4 regions of the Lelliottia sp. RD5 genome follow, and region 3 is predicted to be linked to each of the others. Evidence: predicted binding sites of a transcription regulator. Region 3 holds the regulator's gene; each other region holds the start of a gene.

Region 1 (3,932 bases), on a different contig from region 3:
CAGCCCGAGGATCGCGACCGTCAGTACATATTTTGTGGCGATAAACGGGAAACAAACTGCCAGTGTCAGCACCAGCGGGATAATCCAGCGCATCCGGCTTTTATACTCAGGTGGCCGGACGTAAACGCCCGAGTTATCGGTATCGAAACGGGATAATAACCGTGTTCCCATAGCCGTCATCAAAAACGCGCTCAGTAAAAAGCGCCCCGTCACCACGGTGGCAACGATCCACGCCAGCCGTCGCCCTTCAAAGTTGAAACTGTAGCCATCCAGCACCACGCCGACGATGGGGCCAAAAATGATTAATGCGATCATGCCGGCAAAGATGGCATCCAGAACGCAGCGTTTGAGCGAAAAACCGTCGTGCACATCAGTTTGCGATGTCATATTTGACTCCCTCATACTTTGGCGACAACCGGGCGGCCAAGCAGTCCTTGAGGACGGAAAATGAGGATCACCACCAGTAATCCAAACGAAAACACATCTTTGTAATCAGAATTCACCATCCCCGAAAATTGTGCCTCGGCGATCCCGAGAATCAATCCGCCCAGCATCGCCCCCGGCAGCGACCCAATCCCGCCGAGAACCGCAGCCGTAAAGGCTTTGATGCCGATAACAAACCCGACGTAAAAATCAAAGGTGCCGTAGTTCATGGTAATCAACACACCCGCAAGGCCAGCCATGGCTGCACCAATCACGAACACCAGCGAAATAATCCGGTCCGTGTTTATACCTAAAATCGACGCCATTTTGCGGTCCTGCTGAACGGCGCGGCACATGCGTCCTAATCGGGTATTGCTGATTATCCAGGTGAGCAGCAGCATGCCTGCGAACGAGGCAATCAGAATAAACACTTTGGTATAGGTGACCTGGACAAACCCCTCGCCAAGGTGAAAACGGAACACGCCATCCAGCATTGTTGGCACGCCTTGCTGACGCGGCCCCTGGCTGATTTGTGCATAGTTTTGCAGGATTAATGACATCCCGATGGCCGAGATCAGCGGAGCCAGACGCGTTGAGTTGCGCAGCGGTTTATAAGCGATGCGTTCAATCGTCCAGCCATAGACGCCCGTCACGATAATGGTGAAAACCAGCGTGCCGAGGATTAATAACGGAAATGACTCCAGGCCAAACCAGGCGAGCAACGCCAGGCCGATGGCGCTGAGATAGGCGGAAATCATATACACTTCGCCGTGAGCGAAATTTATCATCCCGATAATGCCGTATACCATCGTATAGCCGATGGCAATGAGTCCGTAAACGGAACCTAGCGTTAAGCCGTTGATCAACTGCTGAAGAAAGAATGTGCTCATCACCGCGCGCTCGTGTTATGGGCTGCACGACACATGCGTGCAGCCTGATGGTTATATCGCGTCGATAAAAAGCTATCGACGTTGAGCGTGACGCCGTTCCGTTACGGCACTTCGGTATATTTCCCTTTGTCATCCCACTGATACACGACGTAGTCGGAGACTTTCAGGTCACCCTTGTCATCCCAGGATTTTTTGCCCATCACCGTTTCAACCGGATTGGCCTTCAGCCAGGCGCTGGCTTTGGCAGAATCCGTACCGCCAGTCGCTTTAAAGGCTGCGGCGATGGCTTGAACAGAGGCGTAGGAATAAAGGGTGTAACCTTCGGGTTCAAATTTACTGGTGCGGAATTTCTCGATGACGGCTTTGCCGTCGGGGATCAAACGGGGATCTTTGCCAAAGGTCATGTAAATACCGTTGGTGTATTTCGGCCCACCTGCCGCGGTCACCATCTCTTCGTTGACGATACAGTCGCCGGAGAAGAATTTGGCCTGCACGCCTTGCTCACGCATCTGACGCACCAGTGGACCGGCTTCCGGGTGACAGCCACCGAAGAACACGACATCCGGTTTTTGCGCGCCAATTTTCGTGACCAGGGCGTTGAAGTCTTTCTCACCGCGCGACAAGCCTTCGTACATCACGTCATTAACGCCACGCTTTGCCAGCGCGGCTTTCGTCGCATCCGCCAGTCCCTGACCGTAGGTGTCTTTATCGTGAATGATCACCACCCGTTTGGCCTTCAGCTTATCAATAATAAAATCGCTGGCGACTTTCCCTTGCTGATCGTCACGTCCGCACATGCGGAACATATCGCTCATGCCGCGTTCGGTGATTAACGGGTTGGTAGAGCCTGGAGTGATGGCCAGGACGCCTGCATCGTTGTACACCTCGGAGGCAGGCATCGTCGACGATGAGCAAAAATGCCCGACAACCGCTTTGACTTTGTCCTGATCAACCAGACGGTTAGCGACGGAGACGGCCTGTTTAGGCTCGCAGGCGTCATCACCCTGAACCAGCTTAATCTTTTCTCCGTTGATCCCACCGGCGGCATTGATATCTTCGGCGGCCTGAGTCGCCCCATGCCAGTACTGATCGCCATAGGTCGCGTTTGGCCCGGTGAATGGCCCCGCGACGCCAATGACGATATCCGCCTGAGCGGAAAATGCCGTGACCAGACAACCTGCTACTACAAGAGAAAGGGGACTTCTGAGTAATTTCAGCGACATTATTATGTTCCTTAGCAAAGAGGTTTTTGCACCACGGACCAAAACCTGAAGGCAGATGGCGCAGTCAATCCAAAAACAAAAGCGAGAACAAAATGCACGAAACAAACGCGAGCCTGACAATATCCTGCTGATACGACGAGATTTCCTGTCACCCTTTACGGGCAGGAACATTAAGCAAAATGGTTGCCAGAGTGGATAACCCGTTGCGGGGTTTTGACTTATTTCAGTATAGAGCGCCGTTTTATGCGCTCTGGCGGCATCAACTGAAATTACAGCGGGGATCACATCTCATTAACAATAATGCCCGCCACGTGTGCAACGGTCACGATTCAAGCTATTTTGCACCAGGAAAGCCCATGAGGATGGTGTTGTTATCGGTGTTTGAACACGCTGCGCCGCACGCCTGACGCTGGCGTTGAGAAGTCCCTGGGCATTCTGTGATAAAATCGTTTTCTTTTTTTATCAGGAGTGTCTGCAATGACTGAAGGCCCATTAACTGAAAACGAACTGGAGTGGCTGGAAGAGACGTTGATGTCTTACGGTCATGAGGATGCGTCCGTGATTGACGTTTCCGAGCTTGACGGCATGCTTACCGCGGTTTTATCGGGTCCGGTAGTCGTTGAACCCGATACCTGGCTGGTGGCGGTGTGGGGCGGTCAAAAGTATGTTCCGCGCTGGAAAAACGATCGCGAAATGAACCGATTTATCGATCTCTGCTTTAAGCATTTGAACGATATCGCTGAGCGGCTGAGTGATTATCCCGATCAGTTTGAACCGGTTTTCGGGGTTAACGACGTGGACGGGAAAAGCTACACCGTGGTGGAAGAGTGGTGTTACGGCTATATGCGCGGGATGGCACTGACCGACTGGTCATCGTTGCCGGAAGCGCTGAAAGCCGATTTAGACATCATTACGCTGCACGGAACGGAAGCGAATGCCGAACAGCTGGATGAATTGACCGAAGACGAATATCACGCCAGCATTGAACGAATCAAACCGGCGGCGCTTCGTTTATATAACTACTGGGTGGCGAACCCGCTGGTGACCGTGGCCCAGCAACCGATCATCAATGGTACGAAAGTGGGCCGTAACGATCCTTGTCCGTGCGGCAGCGGTAAGAAATTCAAAAGCTGCTGTTTGCATTAATTGCATTGATAAAAATAGGGCTCATTATGAGCCCCTTTTCTTAACCGATTTCCGGTAACAATCCTGCTGCGATTGAAAACTGTACCAGGATAACCACAATACCGCAGGTGAATACCATTGCCAGAAGCGGTTTGCCCCCCCATACCCGATAGCCTGAGTCAGGATGTTGCTGACGGCTTTTCCATGCCAGAAGGGAAGGAAGCAGCAGCGCAAGCACGGCGAGCGCCACGCCCGCGTACCCCAGCGCCAT
Region 2 (3,932 bases), 470 kb from region 3:
CCGCATCGGGCACGACGCGGCGATACTGATTTTCGACCACGCTCAGGGCTGCTATTTTCTGCTCAACCAGCATGTTGACGCCTTGCAGTAGATCAAGTGGTTCGAAACCAGCGACCACTAATGGCCGATGATAGTCCGCCGCAATAAAACCGTACGCCTCTGTGCCAATCACCATACTGACATGGCCGGGCGCTAAAAAAGCATCAATTCCGTTATCCGGTTCTTCCAGCAGGCTGCGTAACGTAGGGATCAGCGTGATGTGCTGGCAAAAAAAGAAGAAGTTATCGAGACCTTGCGCTTTTGCCTGTTGCAAAGTAATCGCCGTGGCGGGCATGGTGGTTTCAAATCCCAGGCCGAAAAACACCACTTTGCGCGTTGGATTTTCCGCCGCCAGCTTCAGCGCATCCACAGGAGAATAGACAATTCGCACATCCGCACCGCGCGCTCTGGCCTGTAACAGTGAACCGTTTTTGCCCGGCACGCGCATTGCATCGCCAAAAGTGCAGAAAATCACGCCCGGCTGGCTGGCGATTTCGAGGCAATTATCGATACGGCCCATCGGCAGCACGCACACTGGACAGCCCGGACCGTGGATAAACTCGATGTTCTCCGGCAGCAACTGGTCAAGGCCAAACTTAAAGATGGCATGCGTGTGTCCGCCGCACACTTCCATAATCCGCAGCGGACGCTGCGCGGTGTACTCGAGTAATGTTGCCCGAATCTTAAGGTGGGTGATAAGCCGCATCACCTGTTCTGGCGCACGATATTCATCAACGTAGCGCATCGGCTATCGCTCCTCGCCATACAGCAGCGCGCCGACGTCGGGCTCGACGTCGAACATATTTTGCAGCGCCGCCAGGGTGTCGCGGGCTTCGTCCTCGTCAATCATGCTCATCGCAAAACCCACGTGGACCAGCACCCACTGGCCAAGACGCGATGCGCCAGTTTCATCCACGCACCCGACCAGCGTGAGATCAACGTCGCGGAGCACGCCGCAGACTTCTACTTTCGCCTGATTGCCATCGATGGAATGAATTTGTCCCGGAACGCCTATGCACATCGTTCGTTCTCCAGCCACGCAAGCCAGCTTTCCATGCCGTCGCCGCGCGTGGCGGACACCAGCAGGATCTGAATATCCGGGTTCACCTCGCGCGCGTAGGCCAGGCATTTATCGACATCAAAATTCAGATACGGCAGCAGGTCGATTTTATTGAGCAGCATCAGTGAGGCAGCGGCAAACATATGCGGGTATTTCAGCGGCTTGTCTTCCCCTTCGGTCACGGACAGCACCGCGACTTTGTGGCGTTCGCCCAGATCAAAGCTCGCCGGACACACCAGATTGCCGACGTTTTCGATAAACAGAATGCCCTTGTCCGCCAGCGGCAGACGCGGCGCGGCGTCGGCGATCATTTGCGCATCCAGATGGCAGCCTTTACCGGTATTCACCTGAATGGCCGGGGTGCCGGTTTCGCGGATACGCGCGGCGTCATTCACGGTTTGCTGATCGCCTTCGATAACGGCGCAGGGGACGCTGCCGTTCAGGCGTTTGAGCGTTTCGGTTAGCAGAGTGGTTTTGCCGGAACCGGGGCTGGAAACCAGGTTCAGCACCAGCTGTTGACGCGCGGCAAAGCGCGCGCGATTGCGCGCAGCCAGCTGATTATTCTTGTCCAGCACGTTGATTTCGACTTCCAACATTTTGCGCTGGCTCATGCCTGGCGCATGCGTTCCCGCTTTGCCGTGGCCGTAATGCAGATCGCCTGCATCCGACGGCTTCGGTGCGAACCGAATGCCGGTTAGCGCCGCCGTGGCACGCGGTGCAGGGGCGAAGGGGGCAGAGCGAAACGCGGAATGGGGGCGATGCTCATCGCCTTCGATATACAGGTTGCCTTCGGCGCAACCGCAGGTACTACACATGATTTACTCCTGGTCTATTTCGAGGCGCTGAATCTGCAAACCGTCGTCCGCCACGATGCGCAGCCCAACGTTCTGGCACTGCGGGCAGAGGCGCACTTTAGAGGACAACAACGTGACGTACTGCTGGCAGTGTTCGCACCAGCATTCGGCCTGCTGTTCTTCTATATGCAGCTGGCAGCCTTCTGCCAGCGTGTCGCGGCACACCAGCTCAAAGCAAAAGGTAAGGGCGCTGGTTTCGACGCAGGAAAATGCCCCCACTTTCAGCCACACGCCCGTCACGCGTTTCGCGTGGTGCGCTTTTGCCTGCTGTTCGATTAACTCCAGCGCTCGCTGGCAGAGGGTGATTTCGTGCATGACGCCTCCTCAATGATTTGCCCCATTAATGCAATAACGATGCCAGCTTAATTTTGATTAGGGTGTGACGATGACACTGCTGACGAAATGACACGTCGACAGGCTGTCGTTGACAGATTGCGTTGGATTAAATTCTATAAATTTCAACATGATAAAAATTGGCACAAAATCTGCTTAATAGCCGTATCTCCATTAACCGGATACCTGAGATGACTATTTGGGAAATTAGCGAAAAGGCGGATTACATCGCGCAGCGCCATCAATCACTGCAGGAACAATGGCAGCATTACTGTAATTCGCTGGTCCAGGGGATCACCCTGTCAAAAGCGCGTTTGCATCACGCCATGAGCTGTGCGGCACAAGAGGATTTGTGCTTTGTGCTGTTCGGTCACTTCATGATTTACGTCACCCTGGCGGATAACTTTAACAGCCACACCATTCAGTACTTCGTCGAGACGAAAGAGGGCGAAAGAGAGCTGATTGCGCAGGCGCAGTTGATGGCTGACGGCATGGTTGACGGTCACGTCAGCAACCGCGATCGCCAGCAGGTGCTTGAACACTATCTGGAAAAAATCGCACCTGTTTACAACAACCTCTATTCCGCGGTTGAGCACGATTTACCGGTGGATTTAAAAGCGTTGGTGAGCGAGCCGCGCACCGTCTGATGTTACGTGTCGAGAGGTGTCGATATGGCACTTTTTCGTCAAAAATGACTATGTCCTGAGGACTCCCCGGTGAACCGTTTTGTAATAGCTGACTCGACGGTCTGCATTGGCTGCCACACCTGTGAAGCGGCGTGTTCAGAAACACACCGTCTGCACGGGTTACAGTCGATGCCACGTTTGAAAGTCATGCGAAATGAGAAAGAGTCTGCGCCGCAGCTCTGCCATCATTGTGAAGATGCCCCCTGCGCGGGTGTCTGTCCCGTCAACGCCATCACCCGCGTTGAGGGGGCTGTGCAATTAAATGAAAGCCTGTGCGTGAGCTGCAAACTGTGCGGCATCGCCTGTCCATTTGGTGCCATTGAATTTTCCGGCAGCCGTCCGCTGCACATTCCCGCAAATGCAAATTCGCCAAAAGCGCCACCCGCGCCACCGGCTCCGGCGCGCGTCAGTACGCTGCTGGATTGGGTACCGGGCGTGCGTGCCGTGGCGGTGAAATGCGATTTGTGTAGCTTTGACGAACAAGGCCCCGCCTGTGTTCGCACCTGTCCGACAAAGGCGCTGATTTTAGTGAATATTCGTGATATTGCGCGCAGCAGCAAACGTAAACGCGAGCTGACCGTGAATACCGATTTCGGCGATCTGTCGCTGTTCCAGACGCAAAATGAGGGGGCGAAATGAACGCTGTCGATTTGATTATCAGCGCCGTCGCGTGCCTGACGGTGACGGCCGTTTTGTCACTCCTCTGCTCATTTTACAAGCCGCTGAGCGGCTGGGTTGCCGGGCTTGGCGGCGCAGTGGGGAGCGTGATGACGCTGGCTGCGGGCTTTGTCGTGTTGACGCGCGGACTGAATGCTGCGGCGGTGATGCCTTTTATTCACCACAGCATTGCCATTACGCCGCTCAACGCCATCTGGCTGCTGACCTTTGGCTTGTGCGGCCTGTTTATCAGCCTGTTTAACATCGACTGGCATCGTCATGCGCAGACCAAACCGAACGGGT
Region 3 (3,932 bases):
GCGACACGGTGGTTTATAGTCCGGAAGGGGCGCTGAACTATCGCTTGATTGCCCAGCACGTTGAGTATTTTTCCGATGAAGGCATCTCGTGGTTTACTCAGCCGGTCATGACCACGTTTGACACTAATAAGGTGCCGACCTGGTCGATCAAATCTGACAGGGCAAAACTGACAAATGACCGTATGCTTTATCTGTATGGTCACGTCGAAGTGAACGCCCTGACCGCTGACTCACAACTACGCAAAATTACGACGGATAATGCGCAGATCAATCTGGTGACCCAGGATGTGACATCGCAGGATCTGGTGACGTTATACGGCACGACATTTAATTCCAGCGGTTTGAGAATGCGCGGGAACTTACGCAGCAAAAACGCCGAGCTGATTGAAAAGGTTAGAACCTCATATGAAATTCAAAATAAACAAACTCAGCCTTAATTTTGTTATCGCCAGCGCGCTGCTGGCCGCCAGTCTCCCTGCCCTTGCGGTGACAGGAGATACTGAGCAACCTATTCATATCGAATCTGACACGCAGTCACTTGATATGCAGGGGAACGTTGTGACCTTCACGGGCAACGTCGTGATGACGCAGGGCACCATCAAAATCAATGCCGACAAAGTGGTTGTCACCCGTCCCGGTGGTGAACAAGGCAAAGAAATTATTGATGGCTACGGCAATCCGGCAACGTTCTATCAGATGCAGGATAACGGTAAGCCGGTTAAAGGCCACGCCTCGCACATGCACTATGAGCTGGCGAAGGACCTTGTCATCCTGACCGGCAATGCTTATCTGGAGCAGTTGGACAGCAACATCACTGGCGATAAGATCACGTATCTGGTGAAAGAGCAGAAAATGCAGGCTTCCAGCGAGAAAGGTAAGCGCGTGACAACCGTACTGGTTCCGTCCCAGTTGCAGGACAAAGGTAAAACCCAGGCTCCCGCACAGCAAAAGAGTAACTAATTCGTTATGGCAACATTAACTGCAAAAAACCTCGCCAAAGCCTACAAAGGCCGCCGCGTCGTGGAAGATGTCAGTCTGACCGTTAACTCCGGCGAAATTGTTGGCCTGTTGGGTCCTAACGGTGCAGGTAAAACCACCACCTTTTACATGGTGGTCGGCATTGTTCCGCGCGACGCGGGCAACATCATCATTGATGATGAAGACATTAGCCTGCTGCCGCTGCACGCCCGCGCGCGTCGCGGAATTGGCTATCTGCCGCAGGAAGCGTCTATTTTCCGCCGTCTTAGCGTGTTCGACAATCTGATGGCCGTCCTGCAAATCCGTGACGATTTGACCTCCGAGCAGCGTCAGGATCGCGCCAACGAATTGATGGAAGAGTTCCATATTGAACACCTGCGTGACAGCCTCGGCCAGGCACTTTCGGGCGGTGAACGCCGTCGAGTAGAAATTGCCCGCGCACTGGCAGCCAATCCGAAATTTATCCTTTTGGATGAACCGTTTGCCGGCGTCGACCCTATCTCCGTTATCGACATTAAACGTATCATTGAACATCTGCGCGACAGCGGTCTTGGTGTGCTGATTACCGACCACAACGTGCGTGAAACGCTGGCAGTTTGTGAGCGTGCATATATCGTCAGCCAGGGCCATTTGATTGCTCACGGCACGCCACTCGAAATCCTCGAAGATGAACATGTTAAGCGCGTGTACCTTGGGGAAGACTTCAGACTCTGATAGGGTAGAGGTTAAGTCACGCAGGACCGGAGAAAAACGCCCTGAACATGAAGCAAGGTTTGCAATTACGGCTCAGCCAACAGTTGGCGATGACGCCACAGTTACAACAGGCAATCCGTCTGTTGCAACTGTCAACGTTAGAACTTCAGCAGGAACTGCAGCAAGCGCTGGACAGTAATCCACTGCTGGAGCAAACCGATCTTCATGATGAGGTAGATACCCAGGAAAAGCAGGACACCGAAACGCTCGATACGGCAGATGCCCTTGAACAAAAAGAGATGCCTGACGAGTTACCGCTGGATGCCAGCTGGGATGAAATTTACACCGCTGGAACGCCATCCGGCACGCGCGCTGATTATCAGGATGATGAGCTACCGGTTTATCAGGGTGAAACTACGCAGTCGCTACAGGATTATCTGATGTGGCAGGTGGAGTTGACCCCTTTCACCGAAACCGATCGCGCGATTGCCACGTCCATTGTCGATGCAGTGGATGACACCGGGTATTTAACGGTAACCCTGGACGAGATTCTGGAAAGCATGGGTGATAGCGAAATCGAACTCGACGAGATCGAAGCCGTCCTCAAACGCATTCAACGCTTTGACCCGGTCGGCGTCGCAGCAAAAGATCTACGCGACTGTTTGCTGATCCAGCTTTCTCAGTTTGCAAAAGAGACGCCAAGACTCGACGAAGCGCGACTGATTATCAGCGAACATTTAGATTTGCTGGCGAATCATGATTTCCGCAGTCTGATGCGCGTTACGCGACTCAAAGAAGACGTGCTGAAAGAAGCGGTGAGTCTGATCCAGTCGCTCGATCCCCGTCCGGGGCAATCGATCCAAACCGGCGAACCCGAATATGTGATTCCTGACGTCCTGGTCCGAAAGCACAACGGTCTCTGGACCGTGGAACTCAATTCCGACAGCATTCCCCGCCTGCAAATCAACCAGCAATACGCGTCCATGTGCACCAGTGCGCGGAACGACTCCGACAATCAATATATTCGTAGCAATCTTCAGGAAGCGCGATGGCTGATCAAAAGCCTCGAAAGCCGAAATGATACGCTGCTACGCGTGAGTCGATGCATTGTGGAACAGCAGCAAGGCTTTTTTGAGCAGGGCGAAGAATTTATGAAACCGATGGTCCTGGCAGATATTGCTCAGGCCGTTGAGATGCACGAATCGACCATTTCGCGTGTGACCACGCAGAAGTATCTGCACAGTCCGCGTGGTATTTTTGAGCTTAAGTATTTCTTCTCCAGTCATGTGAATACCGAAGGCGGTGGCGAAGCCTCGTCGACGGCCATTCGTGCTCTGGTGAAGAAGTTGATCGCCGCGGAAAACCCCGCGAAGCCACTGAGTGACAGTAAGTTAACCACCCTGCTGTCCGATCAGGGTATCATGGTGGCACGTCGTACTGTTGCGAAGTATCGAGAGTCTTTATCCATTCCGCCGTCTAACCAGCGTAAACAACTGGTTTGACACAACCGATAAGGAAGACACTATGCAGCTCAACATCACAGGACACAATGTCGAAATCACTGAGGCTTTACGCGATTTTTTAAACACTAAATTCGCGAAGCTGGAGCAGTATTTCGAGAGGATTAATCAGGTCTACATTGTGTTGAAAGTGGAGAAAGTGACTCATATCTCGGACGCAACCCTGCACATAAATGGGGGTGAAATCCATGCCAGTGCGGAAGGGCAAGACATGTACGCGGCTATCGACGGCTTGATTGACAAGCTTGCGCGACAGCTTAATAAACATAAAGATAAACTGAAACAACACTGATTGTCCGAGCAGTTAACGGGTGCAGGGCGGCCTGTTGTAAAACACAACAGGCCATATGTACAGTTAGCGCTTAGGTGAAATTATGATGAACAACGATTCCGGTCTTCAATTAAGTCATGTCCTTAACCAGGAATGTACCCGCAGTGGCGTTCACTGCCAGAGCAAAAAACGCGCTCTGGAAATCATCAGTGAACTGGCCGCAAAACAGTTAAGCCTGCCACCTCAGGTGGTGTTTGAGGCCATCCTGACCCGTGAAAAAATGGGCAGTACCGGTATCGGCAATGGTATTGCCATTCCGCATGGCAAGCTGGAGGAGGACACCCTGCGCGCCGTTGGCGTGTTTGTCCAACTGGAAACGCCAATCGCATTTGACGCGATTGATAACCAGCCCGTCGATCTGCTTTTCGCGCTGCTGGTGCCTGCTGACCAGACCAAAACCCATTTGCACA
Region 4 (3,932 bases), on a different contig from region 3:
CCTCGCTGCATTATGCGCAATCGCTACTGTTCAATCAGGCAGCGGTCGGCGTCGTGCAGCAGTTGCGCACGGATGTGATGGACGCCGCACTGCGCCAGCCGCTGAGTGAATTCGATACCCAACCCGTCGGGCAGGTGATTTCGCGCGTCACCAACGACACCGAAGTGATCCGCGATCTGTACGTCACCGTCGTGGCCACGGTTCTGCGTAGCGCAGCGTTAATTGGCGCCATGCTGGTGGCGATGTTCAGCCTCGAATGGCGGATGGCGCTGGTGGCGATTACCATTTTCCCGGCAGTGATGATTGTGATGGTCATTTATCAGCGCTATAGCACGCCTATTGTGCGTCGACTGCGTGCCTATCTCGCTGATATTAATGACGGCTTCAACGAAGTTATTAACGGCATGAGCGTGATTCAGCAGTTCCGCCAGCAGGGGCGTTTTGGTGAGCGTATGGGCGAGGCAAGCCGCTCGCACTACATGGCCCGCATGCAAACGCTGCGTCTTGACGGTTTCCTGCTGCGCCCGCTACTGAGCCTGTTTTCGGCCCTGGTGCTGTGCGGTCTGCTGATGCTGTTTGGTTTCGGCTCCGGTGGCACAATTGAAGTCGGCGTGCTGTATGCGTTTATTAGCTATCTGGGGCGTCTGAACGAGCCGCTGATTGAGCTAACGACGCAGCAATCCATGCTGCAACAGGCGGTGGTGGCGGGGGAGCGCGTATTTGAGCTGATGGACCGCCCGCGTCAGACCTATGGCGATGATGAGCGTGAGCTGCAAAGCGGCGCCATTGCGATTGAAAATGTCTCTTTCGCCTATCGCGAGGATCGGCTGGTGCTTCAGGATATCAACCTTGACATCCCGTCGCGCAGCTTTGTGGCGCTGGTGGGGCATACGGGGAGCGGGAAGAGTACGCTCGCCAGCCTGTTGATGGGCTACTATCCGCTGAGCCACGGCGAAATCCGCATTGATGGCCGACCGCTAGCTTCACTGAGTCACGGCGTGCTGCGCAAAGGGGTAGCGATGGTGCAGCAGGATCCGGTGGTGATGGCTGACTCCTTCTTTTCCAACGTCACGCTGGGACGGCCGTTTACGGAAGAACAGGTCTGGGACGTGCTGGAGAAAGTCCAACTCGCCGATCTGGTTCGCGGTATGAACGACGGAATATTCACGATGCTCGGTGAGCAGGGGAATACGCTTTCCGTCGGACAGAAACAGCTGCTGGCGCTGGCGCGCGTGCTGATTGAAACGCCGCAGGTGCTGATCCTGGATGAAGCGACCGCCAGTATAGATTCGGGTACCGAGCAGGCCATTCAGCAGGCGCTGGCTGCCGTCAGAGAGCACACCACGCTGGTGGTGATTGCACACCGCCTTTCGACGATTGTCGATGCGGACACCATTCTGGTGCTGCATCGCGGACAAGCCGTTGAGCGTGGGAATCACCGCCAGCTGCTTGAGGCTAAAGGGCGCTACTGGCAAATGTATCAATTGCAGCTTGCCGGTGAAGAGCTGGCCGCCAGCACACGCGAAGAGGAATCGCTGAGCGCGTAATGCACCAGAATTACGCACATTGCTAACAGGGATTTTCTGTTGGTGCAAAAATACAACGCATCATGCACTGTCATGGTGCGTTTTTTTTAGTTAAGCCCGAAATCCCCCCTCGCTTCGCCACGCCAGCCTGATTTTGTCCTCTTTTCCAACTCTGGCACAGGGCTTGCAATATCTCTTTCGTAAACGCTGCGGCCATTATTGAATTCTGACTGGAGGGGATCTATGAAGCTGGTTACGGTTGTCATCAAACCATTCAAACTCGAAGACGTACGTGAAGCGTTGTCTTCAATGGGTATTCAGGGACTGACGGTCACCGAAGTGAAAGGCTTTGGTCGTCAGAAGGGTCATGCGGAGCTCTATCGTGGAGCAGAATACAGCGTCAACTTCCTGCCTAAAGTGAAGATTGATGTGGCGATTGCTGACGATCAGCTTGATGAAGTGATCGATGTGGTCAGCAAAGCGGCCTACACCGGCAAAATTGGCGACGGCAAAATTTTCGTTGCCGAATTGCAGCGCGTCATTCGCATCCGTACGGGCGAAGCTGACGAAGCGGCACTGTAAGTAACTCCTGGCACACAGTGATAGGGATCGAGAAAATGAAGAAAACAACAATCAAACTGGCTCTGGGGTCTCTGGCACTGCTGCCGGGCCTGGCAATGGCGGCCCCTGCGGTGGCTGATAAAGCCGATAACGCTTTTATGATGATTTGCACCGCGCTGGTGCTGTTCATGACTATTCCTGGCATCGCGCTGTTCTACGGCGGCTTAATCCGCGGTAAAAACGTTCTGTCGATGCTGACTCAGGTTGCCGTCACGTTCGCGCTGGTCTGCGTGCTGTGGGTGGTTTACGGCTATTCACTCGCGTTCGGCGAAGGCAACGCCTTCTTCGGCAACTTTAACTGGGTAATGCTGAAAAATATTGAACTGACCGCTTTGATGGGCAGTTTCTACCAGTATATCCACGTCGCGTTCCAGGGCTCTTTTGCCGCGATTACGGTTGGCCTGATTGTTGGCGCGCTGGCGGAGCGTATTCGCTTCTCAGCGGTGCTCATTTTCGTGGTGGTTTGGCTGACGCTCTCTTATGTGCCAATCGCGCATATGGTCTGGGGCGGCGGTCTGCTGGCTTCCCATGGCGCGCTGGACTTCGCAGGCGGTACGGTTGTCCACATTAACGCCGCGGTAGCCGGCCTGGTGGGTGCATACCTGATTGGCAAGCGCGTAGGTTTTGGCAAAGAAGCGTTTAAACCGCACAACCTGCCGATGGTCTTCACGGGCACCGCGATTCTGTACTTTGGCTGGTTTGGCTTCAACGCTGGCTCTGCGAGCGCCGCGAACGAAATCGCCGCTCTGGCCTTTGTGAACACGGTTGTCGCAACCGCTGGCGCAATCCTTTCATGGGTGTTCGGTGAGTGGGTAGTACGTGGTAAACCGTCTCTGCTGGGCGCGTGTTCCGGTGCAATTGCCGGTCTGGTCGGTATCACGCCAGCCTGTGGTTATGTGGGCGTAGGCGGAGCACTCATCGTGGGTCTGGTTGCCGGTCTGGCAGGTCTGTGGGGCGTGACTGCATTGAAACGTATTCTGCGTGTAGATGACCCTTGTGATGTCTTCGGCGTGCACGGTGTTTGCGGTATCGTTGGCTGCATCATGACCGGTATCTTTGCCTCAACGTCCCTGGGCGGTGTGGGTTATGCAGAAGGTGTGACCATGGGCCATCAGGTTCTGGTTCAGCTGGAAAGCATCGGCGTGACGATTGTCTGGTCTGGTGTCGTCGCCTTCATCGCCTACAAACTTGCTGATATGACCGTGGGTCTGCGTGTACCGGAAGAGCAGGAACGCGAAGGTCTGGACGTCAACAGCCATGGCGAGAATGCGTATAACGCGTAATAAAAGCAAAAAGGCAACTTACGTTGCCTTTTTAATGTTTCATCCTCTCCCGTGGGAGAGGGCTGGGGTGAGGGGAGCAGACCGCACAAGGTCCAGGCAAAAAGGCAACGTAAGTTGCCTTTTTTAATGTTTCCCCCTCTCCCGTGGGAGAGGGCTGGGGTGAGGGCATCAGCCTGCACAAGGCTTAACCGCGATTTCGCATCACCCCTTCCTGTACCGTCGAAGCCACCAGAACACCATCCTGAGTATAAAACTCACCGCGCACAAAGCCGCGCGCGCTGGATGCAGACGTACTTTCCACGCTGTACAGCAGCCATTCGTTCATATCAAACGGGCGGTGGAACCACATGGAGTGGTCGATAGTTGCCACCTGCATCCCTTTTTCCAGGAAGCCCACGCCGTGCGGCTGCAATGCCACCGGCAGGAAATTGAAATCAGAGGCGTAGCCCAGCAAATATTGATGAACGCGGAGATCTTCCGGCATTGCGCCGTTAGCGCGCAT

Evidence for each region. Region 3 encodes sigma-54, which starts transcription at its own class of promoters, with help from an activator protein. Its sites were predicted from a motif close to GTTGGCACANNTTTCGCTNT; they were not measured.
Region 1: a site for sigma-54 is predicted at 2,708-2,727, ahead of AC0LWE_RS14020 (branched-chain amino acid ABC transporter substrate-binding protein). Genes of this name have one in related genera too.
Region 2: a site for sigma-54 is predicted at 2,426-2,445, ahead of hycA (formate hydrogenlyase regulator HycA). Genes of this name have one in related genera too.
Region 4: a site for sigma-54 is predicted at 1,698-1,717, ahead of glnK (P-II family nitrogen regulator). Genes of this name have one in related genera too.

The regions. Positions count from the first base shown of each region.
Region 1 covers NZ_JBVYHQ010000003.1:621,332-625,263, forward strand. Annotated here, with positions in the region: gene livM (high-affinity branched-chain amino acid ABC transporter permease LivM) at 1-387, opposite strand, end outside; gene AC0LWE_RS14015 (ABC transporter permease subunit) at 399-1,313, opposite strand; gene AC0LWE_RS14020 (branched-chain amino acid ABC transporter substrate-binding protein) at 1,415-2,536, opposite strand; gene AC0LWE_RS14025 (YecA/YgfB family protein) at 3,014-3,682, shown strand; gene tyrP (tyrosine transporter TyrP) at 3,723-3,932, opposite strand, start outside.
Region 2 covers NZ_JBVYHQ010000002.1:554,197-558,128, forward strand. Annotated here, with positions in the region: gene hypD (hydrogenase formation protein HypD) at 1-784, opposite strand, end outside; gene AC0LWE_RS10370 (HypC/HybG/HupF family hydrogenase formation chaperone) at 788-1,060, opposite strand; gene hypB (hydrogenase nickel incorporation protein HypB) at 1,051-1,914, opposite strand; gene hypA (hydrogenase maturation nickel metallochaperone HypA) at 1,918-2,268, opposite strand; gene hycA (formate hydrogenlyase regulator HycA) at 2,478-2,933, shown strand; gene AC0LWE_RS10390 (4Fe-4S dicluster domain-containing protein) at 3,003-3,611, shown strand; gene hycC (formate hydrogenlyase subunit 3) at 3,608-3,932, shown strand, end outside.
Region 3 covers NZ_JBVYHQ010000002.1:82,488-86,419, reverse strand. Annotated here, with positions in the region: gene lptC (LPS export ABC transporter periplasmic protein LptC) at 1-437, shown strand, start outside; gene lptA (lipopolysaccharide ABC transporter substrate-binding protein LptA) at 406-960, shown strand; gene lptB (LPS export ABC transporter ATP-binding protein) at 967-1,692, shown strand; gene rpoN (RNA polymerase factor sigma-54) at 1,740-3,173, shown strand; gene hpf (ribosome hibernation promoting factor) at 3,196-3,483, shown strand; gene ptsN (PTS IIA-like nitrogen regulatory protein PtsN) at 3,566-3,932, shown strand, end outside.
Region 4 covers NZ_JBVYHQ010000004.1:158,071-162,002, forward strand. Annotated here, with positions in the region: gene AC0LWE_RS14880 (SmdB family multidrug efflux ABC transporter permease/ATP-binding protein) at 1-1,547, shown strand, start outside; gene glnK (P-II family nitrogen regulator) at 1,770-2,108, shown strand; gene amtB (ammonium transporter AmtB) at 2,144-3,430, shown strand; gene tesB (acyl-CoA thioesterase II) at 3,615-3,932, opposite strand, start outside.